DNA from 3 places in the Actinopolyspora sabaoui genome. Region 3 is predicted to be linked to each of the others. Evidence: riboswitches for the same ligand, from Rfam matches in the RefSeq annotation. Region 3 holds a riboswitch; each other region holds the start of a gene.
What was found. Region 3 has a riboswitch for cobalamin ahead of ACOQFL_RS16490 (ABC transporter substrate-binding protein). Riboswitches for the same ligand answer to the same signal wherever they lie in the genome.
Positions count from the first base shown of each region.

Region 1: it holds a riboswitch for cobalamin, as region 3 does, so the genes downstream of both, ACOQFL_RS11235 (ribonucleoside-diphosphate reductase subunit alpha) here and ACOQFL_RS16490 (ABC transporter substrate-binding protein) in region 3, are expected to answer to the same signal.
Region 2: it holds a riboswitch for cobalamin, as region 3 does, so the genes downstream of both, cobN (cobaltochelatase subunit CobN) here and ACOQFL_RS16490 (ABC transporter substrate-binding protein) in region 3, are expected to answer to the same signal.

Region 1 covers NZ_JBMIHH010000005.1:260,533-267,587, forward strand. Annotated here, with positions in the region: gene ACOQFL_RS11220 (heme o synthase) at 1-791, shown strand, start outside; gene ACOQFL_RS11225 (Acg family FMN-binding oxidoreductase) at 1,091-2,092, shown strand; partial or broken gene ACOQFL_RS11230 (SAM-dependent methyltransferase) at 2,372-2,656, opposite strand; cobalamin riboswitch at 2,690-2,923, shown strand; gene ACOQFL_RS11235 (ribonucleoside-diphosphate reductase subunit alpha) at 3,067-5,544, shown strand; gene ACOQFL_RS11240 (ribonucleotide-diphosphate reductase subunit beta) at 5,674-6,762, shown strand; gene ACOQFL_RS11245 (HNH endonuclease family protein) at 6,820-7,055, opposite strand, start outside.
Region 2 covers NZ_JBMIHH010000003.1:374,736-381,790, forward strand. Annotated here, with positions in the region: gene cobG (precorrin-3B synthase) at 1-1,253, opposite strand, end outside; cobalamin riboswitch at 1,378-1,502, shown strand; gene cobN (cobaltochelatase subunit CobN) at 1,633-5,247, shown strand; gene cobA (uroporphyrinogen-III C-methyltransferase) at 5,305-6,540, opposite strand; gene ACOQFL_RS06825 (pyridoxal-phosphate-dependent aminotransferase family protein) at 6,931-7,055, opposite strand, start outside.
Region 3 covers NZ_JBMIHH010000008.1:162,243-169,297, reverse strand. Annotated here, with positions in the region: gene ACOQFL_RS16500 (LamG-like jellyroll fold domain-containing protein) at 1-1,478, opposite strand, end outside; gene ACOQFL_RS16495 (1-aminocyclopropane-1-carboxylate deaminase) at 1,899-2,909, opposite strand; cobalamin riboswitch at 3,244-3,416, shown strand; gene ACOQFL_RS16490 (ABC transporter substrate-binding protein) at 3,437-4,474, shown strand; gene ACOQFL_RS16485 (FecCD family ABC transporter permease) at 4,486-5,634, shown strand; gene ACOQFL_RS16480 (ABC transporter ATP-binding protein) at 5,631-6,416, shown strand; gene ACOQFL_RS16475 ((2Fe-2S)-binding protein) at 6,464-7,055, shown strand, end outside.

The DNA of each region.
Region 1 (7,055 bases), on a different contig from region 3:
CGGAACGCGGGGTCCCCTCGTTGCTGCTCGTGTTGGTCACCCTGGTGGGGGGAGCCATGGCAGCGGGCAGTGCGAACACGCTCAACTGCGTCGCCGACTCGGACATCGACGCGGTCATGGACCGCACCAAGTCCCGCCCGCTGGTCAGCTACCGCGTGCCGCGTACTCACGCCCTGGTGTTCGGGCTCGTGCTGAGCGTGGCATCGTTCGCCGTGCTGTGGGGCGGGGCGAACCTGTTGGCCGCGGTGCTCGCGCTCTCGGCCACGTTGTTCTACGTCTTCATCTACACGCTGGTGCTCAAACGGCGCACCTCGCAGAACATCGTCTGGGGCGGCGCCGCCGGCTGCATGCCGGTCCTGGTCGGCTGGGCCGCCGTCTCCGGAACCGTGGAGTGGCCCGCGGTGGTGATGTTCGCCGTGGTCTTCCTCTGGACACCCCCGCATTTCTGGTCCCTGGCGATGAAGTACCGCGAGGACTACGAACGGGCGGGCGTGCCGATGCTTCCCGTGGTGGCGACTCCGCGGCAGGTCTCGGCGCGCATCCTGGCCTACTCCTGGGCCACCGTGGCGAGCACGCTGCTGCTGATCCCGGTCACCAGCTGGATCTACGTCGGCTGTGCCGTGGCGATCGGTGCGGTGTTCCTGGTGATGGCACAGCGACTGCACCAGGGGGTGCGCCGTGGTCGCGGCGTCAACCCGATGCGGCTGTTCCACCTGTCGAACAGCTACCTCAGCGGGTTGTTCCTGGCACTGGCCGTCGACGCCGCGATCGGGCTGCCCGTGCTCGGCTGATCAGTCCGGCACGGATGGTGCTCCCGTCGCGGTCCGAGCTCGTGCGGTTGGCACTGCTCTCGCCGATCCTGAGCGCGGTACCGTCCGCCCGCGCTTTTCCGCCGGCATATATCCGTCGAATTCCGCTCGTGCCCGGTAACCGCGCTGCGGCTTTCCCGGCACGGCGGCATAGTGAGCCCTGGGATTTCGATATCCGGCCCTTTCGCGCTCGGTGATCCCGCCCGGCACTTCGGCCGCCACTGGTGCCGATCGATCGCGCTATCGCGGCGAGCGCACACTCGTGTCCCAGGGGGTCGACCATGAGTTGGCTCAGACCGCACCGGCGGCGAGCCGGTACTTCCACAACCGAACAGGGTTGGTCACCCGAAGAGGTCCACAGCCTGGAGGACGCGGTCGCCCGGGCACCCTCGGTGCACAATACCCAACCTTGGGAACTGACGACGAGTGATCGCACGGCCCTGCTGCGTGAGCGACCCGACGTGGCACTCGAACAGCACGATCCGGAAGGCAGGGATCGGCGGCTCTCCTGCGGCGCCGCGGTGACCAACCTGTTCCTCGCGGTGCGCGCGAGCGGCTGGGCCGCCCAGATTCGACGGGGACCGGAGGAAAGCGAATCCGACGATCCCCGGCTGGTCGCCACCGTCGGGGCCACGCATCGGCAACAGCCGACGGTTTCCGAGGGGCAGCGCTTCCGGGCGATCCCCCGGCGTGCCAGCTATCGCAGGCCGTTCCACCAACAGCAGCTCCCCCACGTGGGGCGGGAGGCGTTGCTGGCGGCGGGGAACTCCTCCGAGGTTCACGCGCGCTGGATAACCGGTATCGAGGAGGCCAGGACCCTTGCCGAGATCCTGGGCTACGCGGCTCGAGTGCACCGCAGGGACCGCCACTACCAGCGGGAACTGGCCATGTGGCTGGTGAGTGGACAGGGTGGTGTGGACCCGGGAGGCGGCATCGCCTCCGAGGATCTCGGTAGCGAGGGTGTGGCCGCCGTCGGCCTCGTCGGCTCGAGCAGCAGGCTGCCCGACGAACGGCATCTCTCCGAGTGGATCGCGAATGAGTCGATCATGGTGCTGACCACCGGCACCGACGAACCCGCCGCGCACCTCCGTGCCGGTGAAGCCATGCAGTTCGCCTGGCTCACCGCCACCAGCCTGGGCCTGGTGGCCTCGGTCATCACGCAACCGTTCAACCTCACCGAGGTGCGCGCGGGACTCCGGGACCGACTCGGACTGCCGGGGCCCCCGCACGCGTTGCTCAGGTTCGGTTATCCCGTTCCGGTGCCGAGTCAGCGCCGTTTCTGAGGCTGTCCGAGGTTCGAGGTCGTGGCCTGCCGGGGCTGTCTCAGCGTGCCAGACGTCCCGCCGCTCCGTACGCGTTCGAGACCTCGATCGCCTCGCGGGTGACAGTGTCCGGGGTGCCAGCTCGGCAGCGGTACGAGTCCGGGGTCCACCAGTTCGTAGCCCCATCAACTCGGTTATCTCGTGCGGAGGGCGCCAGCTGACCGGTGTCGGCGTGCGGGCCATGACCTCCTCGGCGTCGGCGAGCAGTCGCTGTGCGTGGGCCACCGCCACCGGTTCGTGATCGCCGTAGGTCACCCGGGTACTCGGATTGAGCGACTGGGCCACTTCGTGCACGTTGCCAACGGTCGGAATGCCCGCCCCCAGGTCCAGGAACTGGTCGATCCCCCGCGCGGACAGGTACGCGACCGCGCGTCGTCCGAGGAAGGCCCGGTTGGCCCGCGCGTACTCGCGAGCGTGTGGTCTCGCGGTCGATCCGGCCTCGGCCGCTGCACGATCGGCCGCGAAGTTGGTGGCTCCACCCAGGTAGTGGTCGTACACCCGGGCAGCAAAAGCTCGGTAGCCCATGTGGGGGTTGCATAGATCCAACAAGTCAACATGTAGTGTGTTGATGTCGGCGGTTCACCGGATTCGAACGATTCGGTGTGCCAACAGGGAACCCGGTGCGACTCCGGGACTGCCCCGCAGCGGTAAACGGGAACGAACGCCGTGCCACCCCCAGGGTGGTTTCAGCACTGGACGTCGATTCGTCCGGGAAGCGACGGTTATCAGGACCGGCGGTCGAACCGCCGGAAGCCCGTGAGTCCGAAGACCTGCCGTCGATGCGCGCACGAGCGTGCGCGCCGTCCGCGACCTCGAGGGAGGGTCCGCGCGAACTTGGCCGGACGCGTGCCCCGGAATCCGGTGCCGTGTCCCGCGGGCCTCGTGTGTTCCCGCCCGGTCCGGGCATCGGTTCGAACTCGCGAGGAGAGTGCACAGTGACTCAACTGTCCGACGCCGTCGTGTCTTCCGTCGCCCTCGACATCCGCGTCAGCGGCCCGCTCGGGGAATCGGAACCACTGAACTGGGACAGGGTGTCCACAGTGGTGGAACAGGCCTGTGCCGGGTTGGCGGACGTGTCCGCCGAGCACGTGTTGCGCGAGGTGCGGCGCAACCTCTACGACGGTATCTCGTCCGACGAGCTGGCGAGCGCGCTGATCATGGCCGCCCGCACGCTCGTCGAAGCCGAACCGAACTACTCACTGGTCACGGCCCGGCTGTTGTTGGACGACCTTCGCCGCGAGGCCCTCAGCTTCCTGGAGGGACAGCAGCGTGAGGCCGACCAGGAAGAGATGCGGCACCGCTATCCGGACTACTTCGCCCGCTACGTGCGACACGGCATCGAGATCGGCCAGCTCGATTCGCGGCTGGGTGAGTTCGATCTCGAAGAACTCGGCGCCGCGTTGCGCCCGGAACGCGACACGCTGTTCGACTTCCTCGGGGTGCGCACCCTTTACGATCGCTACCTGCTGCACGACCGGGGGATGCGTTACGAGCTGCCGCAGGCGTTCTTCATGCGGGTGGCCATGGGGCTCGCGCTGGCGGAGGACGATCGCGGCCGTCGTGCGGTGGAGTTCTACGAGCTGTTGTCGGGCATGGATTTCATGTGCTCCACCCCGACGCTGTTCAACGCGGGAACCACCCGTCCCCAGCTGTCGTCCTGCTTTCTCACCACCGTCGACGACGACCTGCGGCACATCTTTCACTCGATCGGCAACAACGCCAAGCTGTCCAAGTACGCCGGAGGACTGGGCAACGACTGGACACCGGTACGCGGCATCGGTGCCCACATCAACGGCACCAACGGGCAGTCCCAGGGTGTCGTGCCGTTCCTCAAGATCGCCAACGACACGGCGGTGGCGGTCAACCAGGGCGGCAAGCGCAAGGGCGCGGTGTGCGCCTACCTGGAGACCTGGCACATCGACATCGAGGAGTTCCTCGACCTGCGCAAGAACACCGGCGACGACCGCAGGCGCACCCACGACATGAACACCGCGAACTGGGTTCCGGACGAGTTCCTCCGGCGGGTCGAGGCCGACGGCACCTGGACGTTGTTCTCCCCCGACGAGGTTGGTGACCTGCACGACCTGTACGGCACGGAGTTCGCCGAGCGCTACCGTGAGTACGAACGCGCCGCCGAGCGCGGCGAGCTGAAGGTCCACCGCGAGGTGGGGGCCGTGGACCTGTGGCGCCGGATGCTGACCATGCTGTTCGAGACCGGCCACCCGTGGATCACCTTCAAGGATCCCTGCAACCTGCGCTCCCCGCAGCAGCACGCCGGGGTGGTGCACTCCTCCAACCTGTGCACCGAGATCACGCTCAACACCGACCGGGACGAGGTCGCGGTGTGCAATCTGGGCTCGATCAACCTCGCCAACCACGTCACCGCCGACGGTATCGATCGCGAGCGGTTGGAACGCACCACCCGAACCGCTGTGCGCATGCTCGACAACGTCATCGACATCAACTTCTACACGATTCCGGAAGCACGCGACTCCAACCTGCGGCACCGGCCGGTCGGGCTGGGAGTCATGGGACTGACCGACGCGCTGTTCAGGCGTCGCATCCCGATGTCCTCGCAACGGGCCGTGGAGTTCGCCGACCGGAGTATGGAGGAGATCAGCTATCACGCGATCTCCGCCTCCTCGGAACTGGCGGCCGAACGCGGCCGCTACGAATCGTTCGAGGGTTCGCTGTGGAGTCGGGGGATCCTGCCGCTGGACTCGCTGGAGCTGCTGCGGCGCGAACGCGACGGGGACGTCGAGTTGTCGAGCTCCTCGACACTGGACTGGCAGTCGCTGCGGGAGAAAGTGCGGCTGCGGGGAATGCGCAACTCCAACGTGATGGCGATCGCTCCCACCGCCACGATCTCCAACATCTGCGGCGTCGGGCAGTCCGTCGAACCGCTCTACCGCAACCTCTACGTCAAGTCGAACATGTCCGGCGACTTCACCGTGATCAACCCGCACCTGGTCGACGACCTGAAGCGAGCGGGGCTGTGGGACCGGCGCATGGTGGCCGATCTGAAGTACTACGACGGTGCTCTCGGATCGATCGAGCGAATCCCGGAGGAACTCAAGGAGCTCTACGCCACGGCGTTCGAGATCGACTCGGACTGGCTCATCGAGGCCGCGGCGCGCAGGCAGAAGTGGATCGACCAGGCCCAGTCGCTGAACCTGTACCTGGCGCGGCCGAGCGGACGCGAACTCGACAGGCAGTACCGCAACGCCTGGCGCAAGGGGCTCAAGACCACCTACTACCTGCGTTCCAGCAGCGCCTCGGACGTGGAGAAGAGCACGCTGCGCGGCACCGACGGCAAGCTCAACGCGGTCTCACCCACCGTGATCCCCGCCGATGGCACGGGCGAGAGCTCGGCCTGTGCCGTGGCGGACACCGATTGCGAAGTCTGCCAATGAGCGGACGGACAGCGCGCGGGTGAGCTCGCCCCACCGGGAAAGTCTCGAGGTGTCCCAGCGAGAGCACTGGGCACCGCAGCGGGCCGGAAAGGTTCGCGGAAATCATTCACAGGAGGACCGGAAGCCAGTATGACCTCGTTGAACGTGCCGGAAACCGCCAGCCCCGACACCAGCGGACTCGGGGAGATCGACCGTTCCGGATCCCGGGTCGACGCGGCGGACAAGGCGATGATCAATTCCCGCGCCGACGTCAACCAGCTGTTGCCGTTGAAGTACGGCTGGGCCTGGGACAAGTACCTGGCCGGGTGCAACAATCACTGGATGCCCACCGAGGTGTCCATGCAGGCCGACATCGCGCTGTGGAAGTCCCCGGACGGGCTCACCGACGACGAGCGGTTGATGCTCAAGCGCAATCTCGGCTTCTTCGCCACCGCCGAGTCACTGGTCGCCAACAACGTGGTGCTGGCGGTGTACCGGCACATCACCAATCCGGAGTGCAGGCAGTACCTGCTCCGTCAGGCGTTCGAGGAGGCGGTGCACACCCACACCTTCCAGTACATCTGCGAAAGTCTGGGCCTCGACGAGGGCGAGCTGTTCAACATGTACCGCGAGGTTCCGTCCATCTCGGACAAGGACTCGTGGGCGTTGCGGTACACCAGGAACCTGGAGAATCCCGACTTCGCCACCGGGACGCCGGAGGCGGACCAGGCGTTCCTGCGCGACCTCGTGGCGTTCTACGTGATCTTCGAGGGGATGTGGTTCTACACCGGCTTCGCGCAGATCCTGTCGCTGGGGCGCAGGAACAAGATGGTCGGTATCGCCGAGCAGTACCAGTACATCCTCCGGGACGAGTCGATCCACCTCAATTTCGGGATCGACTGCATCAACCAGATCAAACTGGAGAATCCGTGGTTGTGGACACCGGAGTTCCAGGAGGAAGTGCGTACGATGCTGCGCGAGGCCTGTGAGCTGGAGGTCGCCTACGGCCGCGAGACCATGCCGCGAGGCATGCTGGGGCTCAACGCCGAGGTGTGCACCGAGTACATGCACTTCATCACCAACCGCCGCTGTGACCAGCTGGGACTGGAACCGGTGTTCGCCGAGACCGAGAACCCGTTCCCCTGGATGTCGGAGGCCGTCGATCTGAAGAAGGAGAAGAACTTCTTCGAGACGCGGGTGACCGAGTACCAGTCCGGTGCGGCGCTGGAGTGGGACTGAGCAGGGCGTCCCGCTCGGGTCACCGGGAGCTGTCCCGGTGACCCGAGCGGTGCGCGTTCAGCAGTTGTCGAGCATGCTCGACAGCGCGTTCTTCTCGGCCGAATCGACGCTCAGGCCCCAGACGTGCTTCACGTTGATCCAGCTGCGCGCGTACACGCAGTGGTAGCCGGTGTTGGAGGGCTGCCACGCGGCCGGGTCGTCGTCGCTCTTGGACATGTTGGACGTGCCCGACACCGCGATCAGCTGCTGGCTGTTCAGGTCGTTGGCGAAGTCCTCGCGTTTCGCGTCGCTCC
Region 2 (7,055 bases), on a different contig from region 3:
TCGGTCCCGGCGGCTGTGGTTGAGCTGACCCGGTACCCGGAGGGACTCGCCAGTACTTCCACCACCGGACCACGCGGAAGCCCGCAGCGGCGCGAGCAACCGGCCCAGTGCACCGGCAGGACACCGGTGTCGGTGTCGCCGGCGTCCGCCGCCTCGACATAGGCCAGCCCACGCGCGGCGTCCCGGTGGACGTCTGCCAGGGACTTGGCGCATCCGGGTTCCCCCGCACAGGCGGTCGCGCCGTTGAACGGCGAGGCTGTTTCGACGATCAGACCGCACGAGTGCAGCGCGGAGAGCCACGTCGAACACTCCTCTTCGGCGACGCCGGGGACGACCACCGTCCGCCAGGGCGTCAATCGGACCGTACCCGACGCGGCTTCGGCCGCTCGTATGATGCAACGCAGCTGCGCCGGGGACAAGCGCCCCAGCGGCGCTCCCACGCCCAGGGCTGCCCGCCCCTCGGAGCGAGCCAGCTCACCGACAGCAGGTCTTTCCTGGGAATTCATCCACTCGGTGAACGAGACGGACGACCGGGATGTGACATCGGCAACGGATTCCGGCCACCGCCCCACACGAGCACGAAGCGCGTCGGTCAACTCATCCAGCGTGTCCAACTCGGCCACTCGCCACGCCGAGGCCCCATGCCGTTCCCGTACGGCGAGGAACTCGCACGCGGCCGTGACCGCGGCGGCGGGCGCCGCGCCGGGCGGGACGCGCACTCCCGAATCGCTCCCCGCCAGCAGCACGGCGACGCTGTCGGAGGACACCGGCAGCAATCCCACATCAGCACGCAACCGCGCCAGATCACCGCTCCCGTCGTCGACGGTGAACAGGAACCTGCCGGACAGTTCGGCCAGCGCGGGCTCTGCGCACAGCAGCGCGTCGAGTTCCGCGGCGAGCCACCGCACCGAGTGCAGTCGGCCACGACCGTCGAGTCCCGCGTAAGGGGCGGCGATGATGTTGCGCACCCGCTCGTGGGTCAGCGAGGGCAGCAGACCGACCTCGGCCAACAGCCGTCCCAAGTCCTCGGGAGCTTCGACCCCGCGCAGCTGCAGATTCGCACGCGAGGTCAGCTCGACCGTGGAGTTCCCCAGCTCAACGGCTGCCTTCGTCAGGGCGCGCAGCTGCGGGGCCTCCAGTCGACCACCGGGGACTCGGATCCGTGCCAGCCCACCGTCCGCGGCCTGATGAACCCGGAGCGCACCGGGGCACGCGTCGGCTCTGTCGCGGTCGGCACTGTAGTTCTCGGACACTCCGGCGATGCTACGGGCCGCACCACTGTGCGCCGCGACACGATGGCGGGTCGGGGTGTGCCCGCAGCTTGACGAGGGATCCGCACGTTCCCGAAACTGGAGCGCGTATCTGCGGTGGATCACGGAGGAAGCCGGTGCGAGTCCGGCGCGGTCCCGCCACTGTCACCGAGGAGCGAACTCCGTAGACGGTCACTGTCTCGTGGAGATGGGAAGACCGGAGCGAGCGATGATCCGGCAGCCAGGAGACTCCGACCACCGCCACCACTGAAAAGGGGCGAGGACCCCTGGGAAGGTTACTGATGCGCCGTTCGAACGCGCGTGCATCGCGCGTCCTGTCCTGGTCGGTCCCCCCGGTTTTCGACGCCGAGGAGCCAATCGCATGATCCTGCTGCTGTCCACTTCCGACACCGACCTGCTCAGCGCACGGGCCAGCGGCGCCGACTACCGGCTCGCCAACCCCGCCCGGGTCGGTGCGGACGATCTCCCCGGGCTGCTCGACGGGGTGGACCTCGTCGTGGTGCGGCTGCTCGGCGGCCGCAGGGCGTGGGAAGAAGGGCTCGACGTCCTGCTGAACGGACCCCGACCGGTGGTCGTACTCGGCGGGGAACAACAACCGGACGCCGAGCTCATGGAATGCTCGACCGTTCCGGGTGGAGTGTGTGCCGAGGCGCACGCCTACCTTGCCCACGGTGGGCCGGAGAACCTGACCCAGCTGTTCCACTTCCTTTCCGACACCGTGCTGCTGACCGGGCACGGCTTCGCTCCGCCGGAGGAAACCCCCACCTGGGGCAGGTTGGAGCGCACACCCGGGCGGACGGCGGGCCCCACTGTCGCGGTGCTGTACTACCGGGCGCACCACATGGCGGGCAACACCGCGTTCGCCCACACCCTCTGCGACGCGATCGAGAACGCGGGCGGACAAGCGATGCCGCTGTTCTGCGCCTCGCTGCGCACCCCCGACCCGGAACTGCTCGAAGCGCTGCGCGGAGCGGACGCCCTGGTGGTCACGGTGCTCGCAGCGGGAGGCAGCAAGCCCGCGGTGGCCACCGCCGGTGGGGACGACGAGGCGTGGGACGTCGGCGCACTCGCGCAACTGGACATCCCGATCCTGCAAGGGCTGTGCCTGACCAGCAGCCGCACCGCCTGGGAGGAGAACGACGAGGGACTGTCCCCGTTGGACATGGCCACCCAGGTCGCGGTTCCGGAGTTCGACGGCAGGCTGATAACGGTACCGTTCTCGTTCAAGGAGAACGATTCCGAAGGACTGCCGGTCTACGTCGCCGACAGCGAGCGCGCGGCGCGCGTAGCCGGAATCGCGGTCCGGCACGGGAGGCTGGGACACATCCCCGCCGAACGCAGGCGCCTGGCGTTGATGCTCTCGGCCTACCCCACCAAACACGCCAGGGTCGGCAACGCCGTGGGGTTGGACACCCCGGTGTCGGCGGTGCGGATGCTGCGCTCGCTGCACGAGCACGGCTACGACATCGGTCCGGCGGAGGGCCCGGACGCCCTGCCCGGTGTCGAGGCGCAGGACGGCGACGCGCTGATCCACGCACTGATCGCGGCGGGCGGGCAGGACCGCGACTGGCTGAGTGAGGAGCAGCTGGCGGGCAATCCGGTACGTATCCCCGCCAAGCGGTACCGGGAGTGGTACGACTCGCTCCCCGAACAGCTGCGCGCCGACATCGAACAACACTGGGGACCGCCGCCCGGTGAGCTGTTCGTGGACTACTCGCAGGACCCCGACGGCGAGATCGTGCTCGCCGCCATCAGGGCGGGCAATGTCGTGCTGATGATCCAGCCGCCGCGTGGCTTCGGGGAGAACCCGATCGCGATCTACCACGATCCGGACCTGCCTCCGAGCCACCACTACCTGGCCGCCTACCGCTGGCTGGTCGACGACTTCGACGCGCACGCCATGGTGCACCTGGGCAAGCACGGCAATCTGGAATGGCTCCCGGGCAAGACCGCGGGCATGTCGGCGGCCTGCGCCACGGACGCGGCGATCGCCGATCTGCCGCTGATCTACCCTTTCCTGGTCAACGACCCCGGTGAGGGGACGCAGGCCAAGCGGCGGGTGCACGCGACCCTGGTTGACCACCTGGTTCCTCCGATGGCCCGCGCCGAGAGCTACGGCGACATCGCACGACTGGAGCAGCTGCTCGACGAGCACGCAAACATCACGGCGATGGACCCGGCCAAACTGCCCGCCATCCGCAGCCAGATCTGGACGCTGATGCAGGCCGCCAAGCTCGATCACGACCTGGGTTTGGAGGAGCGCCCGCACGATGCCGAGTTCGACGACATGCTGATGCAGGTCGACGGTTGGCTGTGCGAGGTCAAGGACGCCCAGATCCGGGAGGGGCTGCACGTGTTCGGGGATCCCCCCGCTGGGGAGGCCCGGGTCGGTCTGGTGCTGGCGATGCTGCGGGCGCGACAGATGTGGGGTGGTCAGCAGGCCGCGGTTCCGGGACTGCGGGAGGCGCTGGGACTCGCCGAGGACGGTTCGGAGGCCCGGGAACGGGTGGACGACGTCGAAGAGCGGGCACACTCGCTGGTGTCGGCCATGGAGGAGCACGGCTGGCAGAGTGAGAAGGCCGAGGAAGTCTGCCGGGCGGTGCTGGGTGAGGTGCCGGAACGGGTTCCCGAGGTGCTGCGGTTCGCCGCCGCGGAGATCGTGCCGCGACTCGCGGCCACCACCGACGAGATGGGCTCGACGCTGCACGCGCTGAACGGCGGCTACATCCCCTCCGGACCGAGCGGCTCCCCACTGCGCGGCCTGGTCAACGTGCTGCCCACCGGCAGGAACTTCTACTCGGTGGACCCGAAGGGCATTCCCAGCAGGCTGGCCTGGGACACCGGTTACGCCATCGCGGAGTCGCTGCTGCAGCGCTACCGCGAGGACAACGGTGAATGGCCCGGATCCGTGGGGTTGTCGATCTGGGGCACCAGTGCGATGCGCACTTCCGGTGACGACATCGCCGAGGTGCTCGCGCTGATCGGGATCCGCCCCACCTGGGACGACTCCTCGCGACGGGTGAACGGCTTGGAGGCGATTCCGCTGGACGAGCTGGAGCGCCCACGTGTGGACGTCACGGTGCGAATCAGCGGGTTCTTCCGGGACGCCTTCCCGCACGTGGTCAACCTGCTCGACGATGCCTTCCGGATGGTCGCGGAGTTGGACGAGCCCGACGAGTGGAACCACGTGCGCGCGCACACCAGGGCCGATGTCGCCGAGCACGGCGACGAGCGCCGCGCGACGATGCGGATCTTCGGTTCCAAGCCGGGTGCCTACGGTGCGGGGATGCTGTCGCTGATCGACAGCCGCAACTGGCGCGACGACTCGGACCTCGCGGAGGTGTACACGGTCTGGGGTGGTTTCGCCTACGGTCGCGAACTGGACGGCGTCGAGGCTAGGTCGGACATGGAGACCGCCTACCGCAGGATCTCGGTGGCGGCCAAGAACACCGACACGCGTGAGCACGACATCGCCGACTCGGACGACTACTTCCAGTACCACGGCGGGATGGTGGCCACCGTGCGGGCGCTGAGCGGCGAGTCTCCCGCCGCCTACATCGGGGACAGCTCGCGACCGGACTCGATCAAAACCCGGTCGCTGCACGAGGAGACCTCGCGGGTGTTCCGCTCCCGTGTGGTCAACCCCCGCTGGGTCTCGGCGATGCGCCAGCACGGCTACAAGGGTGCCTTCGAGCTCGCGGCCACGGTGGACTACCTGTTCGGTTACGACGCGACCACCGGCGTGGTCGGCGACTGGATGTACGAGAAGCTCGCCGAGACTTACGTCTTCGACGAGCAGAACCAGAAGTTCCTCACCGAGTCGAATCCGTGGGCGCTGCACGGAATCGCCGAACGACTGTTGGAGGCCGCCAACCGCGAACTGTGGGCGGAGCCGGACCCCGAGACGCTGCGGGGACTGCGAGAGGTCTACCTGCAGGTGGAGGGTGATCTGGAGGACGGTCCCGGCGGCGAGTGACACCGAGGTTCGTCGGCGTCGATTACGGGCGGAATCGCCGCCGACATTCGGGCCGAATCAGCCCACCGGCAGGGAGCGACGGTCGGGCGCCAATCCCGCCACCGGACCGACGACGATCACGGCGGGTGGCCGGATTTCTGAGTTCTCGACCTCGTCGGCCACGTCCCGCAGGGTGCTTCGCAGCGTCCGTTGCGTGTGCATGCTGCCTTCCTGGACCACCGCGACCGGCGTTTCGGAACTCCTGCCGTGTTCGAGCAGCACGTCGGCGAACTCCCGGATCCGTTTGACGGCCATCATCAGCACCAGTGTCCCGTTCAACCGGGCCAGCGCGGGCCAGTCCACCAGGGACTGCTCGTCGTGCGGCCCCACGTGGCCGGAGACCACGACGACCTCGTGTGCCACCCCGCGGTGGGTCACCGGCACGTCTCCGATCGCCGGTGCCGCGAACGCACTGGTTATCCCGGGTACCGCCGTCACAGCCACCCCTGCCTCGACGCAGGCGAGCAGTTCCTCGAAACCGCGTCCGTAGACGTAGGGATCGCCGCCCTTGAGCCGCACCACGAAGTTTCCCGCCGTGGCGCGTTCGATCAGCAGTTTGTTGATGACTTCCTGGTTCGCCGCGCGCCCGTAAGGGATCTTGGAGGCGTCTATCACCTCGACGTCGGGGGAGAGCTCCTCCAACAGTTCGCGCGGCGCGAGGCGGTCCGTGATCACCACGTCGGCCCGCCCCAACAGTTGGCGGCCACGAACCGTGATCAGATCGGGATCCCCCGGACCACCGCCGACGAGGGCCACACCGGGTTCCGGCGGTTCGGCACGTTCTTCGACCTGTCCGGTGCGCAGCGCCTCCAGCAGCGCCTCCTTGACCACGGCCGCCCTCCGGTGATCACCACCGGCCAACACTCCGAACAGCAGTCCGTCGTGTTCCGCGACGGCGGGAGTGACCGCGGTGCCCTTGCTCGCGTCGTCCGCGCGCACGCAGAAGATCCGGTCGCGCTCCGCCTCGGCGACGACCCGCTCGTTGACGTCGGCGCTGGAGGTGCAGGCCACCGCGTACCAGGCCCCGTCCAGATCTCCCGCGGTGAACGGCCTGCGGTGCCACACCAGCTCCCCGGATTCGGCCATGGCGTCCACGGCCGGGGTGGCTTCCGGCGAGATCACCACCACGCTTGCCCCCGCCTTGAGCAGCCTGGGGAGGCGGCGCTGCGCCACGGTTCCGGCTCCGACTACCACCACCCGCCTGTCCTGCAGATCGAGTCCGGCGAAGTAATGGTGCTGGCTTTGCGAGGTCATCTGGGTAGTCGTTCCTGTCGGGTCACACCCCCGGCGACGTCGGCGGGGTCGGTTCGAAACTGTTGCTGCCGCAGGTGTCCGTCACCGTTGAGTACGCACAACTTCGTGCGAGTTGGGACCGGACAGCTTCCACCGGAGCGCGGCGCCTCCCCATACTGCCATGAAGGCCGCCACGAACGGATACCCGAGAAGTTCGAAGTGATTTCCGATACCTACCACGCTCCCAGCCATCGGGATACCGAGTTCAGGGCACACGCCCGCGAGCACGACCGCTCCGACGACCGTTGATCACCGTAAAAGTCCTGGGGAACATTCCGGACGTACTCGTGCCCGGCCCCGCCGTGGTGACGGGCTCGGGCACGAGCACGTGGCCAGGTCAACCCGGAGCGGTCATCGACCGAGGACGGTGCGCAACGCACCGAGCAGCATCTCCACCCGGTCCAGCCGCGCGTTGTTGCCCATGAGGCCGATACGCCAGACGCTGTTGGCGAACGGCCCGGCACCGGCACCGATCT
Region 3 (7,055 bases):
CAGCCGAAGATGCCCATCCAGGCGTGCGAACCCCGGAACGGCTCGGGCAACTTGAGGAACGTCTCGATGGTGTACCCCTGGGTGAACCCCGCGCTGTTGATCGGCGCGCCCCGCTTCGCCCGCAGCACCCCTCCCCTGTTGGGGCTCTGGCCGCCGTCGAACCACAGACTCGCGTGCGCGGGCGCGGCGTCGTGGTGCTCGCCGGAGAAGGTCAGCACCTCCGGCGGCCCGCCGTGCAGGCGCTGCACGGTCAGGTCGTTGCCGTTGCCGCTGAGATCCCGGGCGACCGCTCCCACCGCCACCGGGGCACCGTCGTTCCCGACGTCGAACCCCGAGCGGTCGAACCGCCAGTAGGCCACGGTGTCGCGGTGCACCACCTCCGCTGCCGGTCGCTGCGGCGACGAGGTCGGTGGTGCGAATCCCGCGAACCGCTCCGCGAAGTCGAGCTCGACGCCGAATCGGTCCGAGTTCGTGGTGAGTTCAACGTTCGCGGCCTCCAGCGGCGAGCGCCGTGCGGCGTGCTGTTCGCGCAACCACGGCGAGAACGTCGCCACGTCGATCATGCCGCGCACCGGATCGAACGAGTACAGCCGGATCATCCCGGCGCCGCCGTAGTAGTAGTCCTGATAGTTGACAAGGTGCAGGTGCACGGCGTTGCCCGCGTCGTTGGTCAGCGTGGTGCGCCCGCAGGGCCAGTAGTGGCCGCCGAGCGCCAGGAAGATCTGGTCGTTGCCGCGGATGAGCCCCTCCCACAACCGTTGCCCGTGCTCGGAAAGGTGGGCCGTCCCGTCCTCCTCGGCCCACACCAGGTCGTGGGTGGTCAGGATCGTCGGCAGTTCGGGGTGCTTGTCCAGCACGCCCCGCGCCCACCGCACTCCGTGATCGGAGACCCGCCAGTCCAGCGCGAGCAGTAGCCAGCTCCGACCACCACCCTCGAAGACGTGATAGCTGTTGTAGCCGTCCGGCGAGGAGCCGCCGTACGTGTCCATCCGGGCGAACCGGTCCGGTCCGAACGTGCGCAGATAGGGCGTGTCGCCGCGCTGATCGTCGCCCGACACGTCGTGGTTGCCGCCCAGCACGCTGTAGGGCATCCGGTGGCCAATGCCGCGGAATGCCTGATCGGCGATCCGCATTTCTCGCTCGGTGCCGTGTTCGCTGACATCACCGAGATGGGCGAGAAAGGCGATGTCCTGCTTCCGAGCATGTTCCGCCACCCACAGCAGTCCCGCGCGCACCGGTTCGGGGTCGGAACCTCCCTCGTCGATCAGGTACTGCGTGTCGGGCATGACGGCAAGGGTGAAGCGGGTGCCGGTGTCGGAGTGGCCGTGCCACCCGCTTCGCGCGTCGGCCGCGGCACCGGTGGCGGTGACCGACGAGGTGGCGGTGACCGACGAGGTGGCGATCGCGACGGAGGTGCCCGCGACGGCGCGGAACAGGCCGCGACGGGTGACGTCGCGGTGTTCGGAATCGGTGTCCACAGTGCTCTCCCAACGGGGCTATCCTGGCTGGTTGTGTTCGCTGCCAGCCTGGTCACCACGGTTGGCGTGGCGGTGACGCACGGCCGAACGCCGCGCCACCGGCGGATGAGCGCGAACCGTCGTTCGCCCCTCGAAACCTCGTGAACGCGACGGGTGGACATCTCCTCTCCGGCTGTGGTGGGGAGACGGAGACGCATCGCTACCCTGCGAGCGCGGTCCCGCGAAGCCCTCGGCACACCTCGGGCCGCCCCGACGGCTCGACCACGGCGCCAAAACCCGAACAGGCACGGCGTGCGTTCGGAACGGACCACATCGGGTCCGGCGACTCCGTGTTCTCGGCTTACCGTGGAGTCGCATTGGCTCCAGGTATCCGTGGCGCCGCTGGCACCGGTGCGTCACTGCCGCGGCCGACGTCGTGGGTCAGTTCCGGAACAGGGCGCTGTAGGCGTTCAGGGCGGGTTGGCCACCGAGGTGTGCGTAGAGCACGTTGCTGTCCGGTCCGATCTCGCCGGAGGTGACGAGATCGATGAGCCCCGCCATCGATTTGCCCTCGTAAACCGGGTCGAGGATGACGCCCTCGAGCCTGCCGGTCAGCCGGATCGCTTCCAGCGTCGACTCCACGGGGATCCCGTAGTGCTCACCCGCCCACCCCTCGAGCACGGTGATCTCCTCGTCCCACAGCTCCCGGCCCAGCCCGATCTTCTCCGCCGTGTCTCGCGCGATCCGGTCGACCTGAGTGCGGGTGCTGTCGATCTTCGCGGAGGCGTCGATCCCGAGGACCCGGCGGGGCCGTTCCTGCTCGGCGAAACCGGCGATCATGCCGGCGTGCGTGGAACCGGTGACGCTGCAGACCACGATGGTGTCGAAGAAGACGCCGAGCTCCCGTTCCTGCTCGGCGACCTCGTGGGCCCAGTTGGCGAACCCGAGCCCGCCGAGCGGGTGGTCGGAGGCACCGGCCGGGATCGCGTACGGCGTGCCTCCTTCCGCGCGGATCTCCTCCAACGCGTTCTGCCAGCTCTGCTTGAAGCCGATGTCGAAGTCGGCATCGGTGAGCTGGACCTGCGCGCCCATGATGCGTGAGAGCTGGATGTTTCCGACCCGGTCGTTGACCGCGTCGGGCCAGTCGACCCAGCTCTCCTGGACCAGACGGGCCCGCAACCCGAGCTTCGCGGCGACGGCCGCGACCTGCCGGGTGTGATTGGACTGCACCCCACCGATCGAGACCAGGTGGGTGGACTCGTTGGCCAGGACGTCCGGAACCAGGTACTCCAGCTTGCGGGTCTTGTTGCCGCCGAAGGCGAGGCCGGAGTTGCAGTCCTCCCGCTTGGCCCACACCCGCGCCCCACCGAGATGGCTGGTCAAACGTTCCAGAGGATGGATCGGGCTGGGCCCGAACAGCAGGGGATGACGTGGGAAGTCGCTCAGAGACATGCTCCTCCTGTCCAATCGAAAGTCTGCGGGGCTCGGCTGCTCCACCACCGGGATCCTGCGCTCTCCGCGCTGTCACGTCCACCCACGGCCGCCCGGCCAGCCGAGCACCAGCTCGCACCCAAACCGAGCCCGGTAGCGCCGCCGGGGGGTCGTCGATCCCGCTGCCCGATAGGGGGAGTTCTCCGCCGAGGACGTCAATTCGCCGGTGCATGCGCTGTCCCGCGCGCCGCCACGCAGCACAAGCCCAACCTCGGCTCGCACATCCGGCAGTCCCGCCAGGGGTGACTGAGTGGGTAATGTCATGCGAAGGTCCAACATCGCGCATCGAGCGTGTAACTTCGGCTTTCGCCGCAGTGCACGGGAAGCCGGTGAGAGTCCGGCGTGGTCCTCGCCACTGTGACCGGGAAGCGTCCCCGCACCAGCTACGCCACTGGCCCAAGCGCCGGGAAGGCAACGTGGACGCGACGATCCGGAAGCCAGGAGACCGGCTGCGGCGCAGGTATCGCTCGACGATGGATTGAGGACCGATGCGCCACCCGGCGACACGTATCGTCGCCCGGCCCCGCGCCGGAGGCGACCGACCACGCCGCGCCGCCACGCTGTTGGCCGCGCTGACGCTGACCGCGCTGATCGCCGGATGTGGCACCACCGGCGCGCGAACGAACGCCGGTGCCCGGGAAGAGTCCCCGGCCGGGTTCCCCGTCACGGTCACCAACTGCGGAGAGACCACGACCTACCAGCGCCCTCCGCGACGCGCGGTGACGATGAACCAGCACACCACCGAGATCATGCTCGCGCTCGGTCTGGCCGATCGCATGGTCGGTACCGCCTACCTGGACGATCGCATCCTCGCGGAGTATCGCGAGGAGTACCGGCGGATTCCGGTGCTGGCAGAGCGATACCCCTCCTACGAAGCGCTGTTGCAACAGGCACCCGACTTCGTCTACGGCGGCTACACCTCCGCCTTCGGCCAGCAGGACGGGCGCTCGCGTGAGCGACTGCGCGAGGCGGGCATCAGGACTCACCTGAACATCGCCAATTGCACCGATGGAGGGGTGGGCATCTCCGAGGTACACGAGGAGATCCGCACGATCGCGAAGATCTTCGACGTACCGGAACGGGCCCGAGAGCTCATCGACCGTATGAACGCGACGCTGTCGGAAGCTCAGCACCAGCTGGGCGAGGTGGAACCGGTGAGCGTATTCGTCTACGACAGCGGCACGAAGTCGGCCCTGACCGCGGGCGGTGACGGGATCGCCGACGCGATCGTCCGGATGTCCGGCGGCCGCAACGTCTTCGCCGACCAGCGAGACGGCTTCGTCGACGTCTCATGGGAACAGGTGATCAAGCGGCGTCCCGAACGAATCCTGATCCTGGACTACGGATCGACCACGGTCGAGCAGAAGAAACGCCTGCTGCTGAAAAAGCCGGCGCTGGCGAACGTTCCGGCCATCGAGCACCGGAGGTTCGCGGTGCTTCCGCTTTCCACCGCCGTGGCGGGAGTACGCGTACCCCGCGCCGTGGCCGAGCTGAGCGAGCAACTGCATCCGGGACGGTTCCGGTGAGCGGAGGCAACGTGCGGAGCTCCGCCGACGCCGTGTCGGAGGACACGAACCCGGCAGTCGAATCGAACCCGGCAGCGAAATCGACGCGCCCCGCTCCGGAGCACGTTTCGCCTCGTGAGCGCCGGATCTCCTACCCATTGGTACTGGTCCTGCTCGGCGCCGCTCTGGTGGTCGCCGTCGTCGTCGGTCTCGCCGTCGGGTCGGTCTCGCTACCTCCGAGTGACGTGACCGCCATCCTCGTGCACCGGGTTTCTCCGGGAGGGATCGATCCCGATTGGCCGGCCACCTACGACACGATCCTGCTGGACGTGCGGCTTCCCAGAGTGTTGCTCGCCGGGATCGTCGGTGCCGGACTCTCGGCCGTGGGGACCGCACTGCAGGCACTGGTTCGCAACCCGCTCGCAGATCCCTTCCTGCTCGGGATCTCATCTGGAGCCTCCTTGGGCGCCGTGACGTTACTGGTTACCGGCGCCACGGTTCTCGGGACGCTCGCCACCCCGATGGTGGCCGCGTTCGCCGGTTCGATGGTCACCCTGGCGGCGGTCTACGCCCTCGCGAACTCGGGCGGGCGAATGACCACCACCCGCCTCGTCCTCGCCGGTGTGGCGTTGTCCTACGTGCTGTCCGCGCTGACCGATCTGTTGCTGAGCACCGCCTCCGATCCGCACCTGTTGGCCTCGATCCGGTTCTGGCGGTTGGGCAGCGTCGCCGGGGCGGAGTGGCGGACGCTGCCGATACCGGCGATCGTGGTGCTGGTCGGTCTGGCAGTGCTGCTGTGGCAGTCCGGTTCGCTGAACCTGCTGCTCGCGGGCGAGGAGTCCGCAGGAATCCTGGGGTTGGACGTGCATCGCTTCCGCGCCGGAATGTTCGTGCTGGTCTCGCTGATGACCGGCGCGATGGTGGCGGTCAGCGGTGCCATCGGGTTCGTCGGCCTGATGGTGCCGCACGCGGTGCGCATGCTGGTCGGGGCGGACCACCGGCGCGTACTGCCGACCGCGGCACTGCTGGGGGCCACGTTCCTGATCCTCGCCGATCTCGCCGCCCGAACCGTGGCAACGCCGCAGGAGATCCAGCTCGGGGTGCTCACGGCGCTGTGCGGCGGTCCGTTCTTCGTGTGGCTGCTGCGTCGCCAGGCGCGCCGGGAAAAGGCGGACCGATGAGTCACCACGAAGTGCGACCGGCCGAGCTGGACATCCGGGACATCTCCTGCGACGCCGGAGGGCGGCGAGTCGTGTCGGGGGTCTCGCTGAGCGCGGCGCCAGGGGAAGTGGTCGGTGTGGTCGGCCCCAACGGGGCCGGAAAGTCGACGCTGCTGCGCGCGGCCTACCGGCAACTGCGGCCCACCGAGGGGCAGGTGCTGCTCGACGGAGCGGACGTGTTCCGGATACCACGCCGAATGTTGGCACGTCGGCTGGCCGCCCTGCCGCAGGAGGCTCCGGCCGAGTTCGAGCTGACCGCCCACGATGTGGCCGCGATGGGCCGCGCGCCGCACCGGCGGAGGATCGGCGGGGATCGCCTCGGCGACGAGCGGATCGTGACCGTGTCGCTGGAAATGGTCGAGATGGCCGAGATGGCCCACCGTCCGTTCGCCCAGCTCTCCGGCGGGGAGAAGCAGCGGGTGCTCATCGCCCGGGCCCTGGTGCAGGAACCGGGGATGCTGGTACTCGACGAGCCCACCAACCACTTGGACATGCGGCACCAGTTCGATGTGCTGGCACTCGTGCGCCGGCTGAACGTGACGACCCTGGCGGCGCTGCACGACCTGAACCTGGCCGCTCGATTCTGCGACCGGATTTGCCTGCTGGCGGCGGGGGAAGTAATGGCCCTCGGAACTCCCGGGGAGGTGTTCACCGAATCGCTGCTGTCCGAGGTGTACGGCGTACCCGCCGAGATCGGCACCCACCCCCGCACGGGAGCTCCGACCGTGCTCTTCGGAAACTGACCCGTTGCCGCGCAGATCGCGTACTGCCTTCGGCCTCCAGGAGAATCATGAGCACGCGCGCAGACCAACTACTCACCCGCACGCTGAACGGGATGAACCCCACCGAGCACGCTCGGCTGCTCACCGACGAGCACTGCGAGCAGGTACCCGCCTCTCTCGTCGAGGACCCCGACTGGATGAGCGAGCAGCTGCGGTTGCGCGGCCGGATCTGGCACACCGACGACGCACGCGTGCTGGCCACCCTGTGGTGGTTCTCGACGTCGAGCAAACTGATCGCGCCGTCGGTCGCCTCGTACGTCGTCACCGGTGAGGCGCTGTCGCCCCGGCTGGAGGACCTGCGGCTGCACTGGCAGCCGGACAGCAGGCTGTCCGGGGTCACCTCGGTGAACGTGCTTCCCGGCAGCGACCCGCTGGAATCACTGGCCCAAGCGCTGCGGCGGACCTTCGACCGGAACATCGCCTCGGTGGCCGCCACCGCCGGGATACGGCAACGTCCTCTCTGGGCGATCGCGACCGACGCCCTCGCCGGGTGCCTGCTCTGGGCAGGCCGTGCACATGGTGCTGCTGACCGCGCCACCGCACTGGCCGAACCGCTGGTCGCGGCCATGAACGCTCCGATGCCCGCACCGCGCTACACCG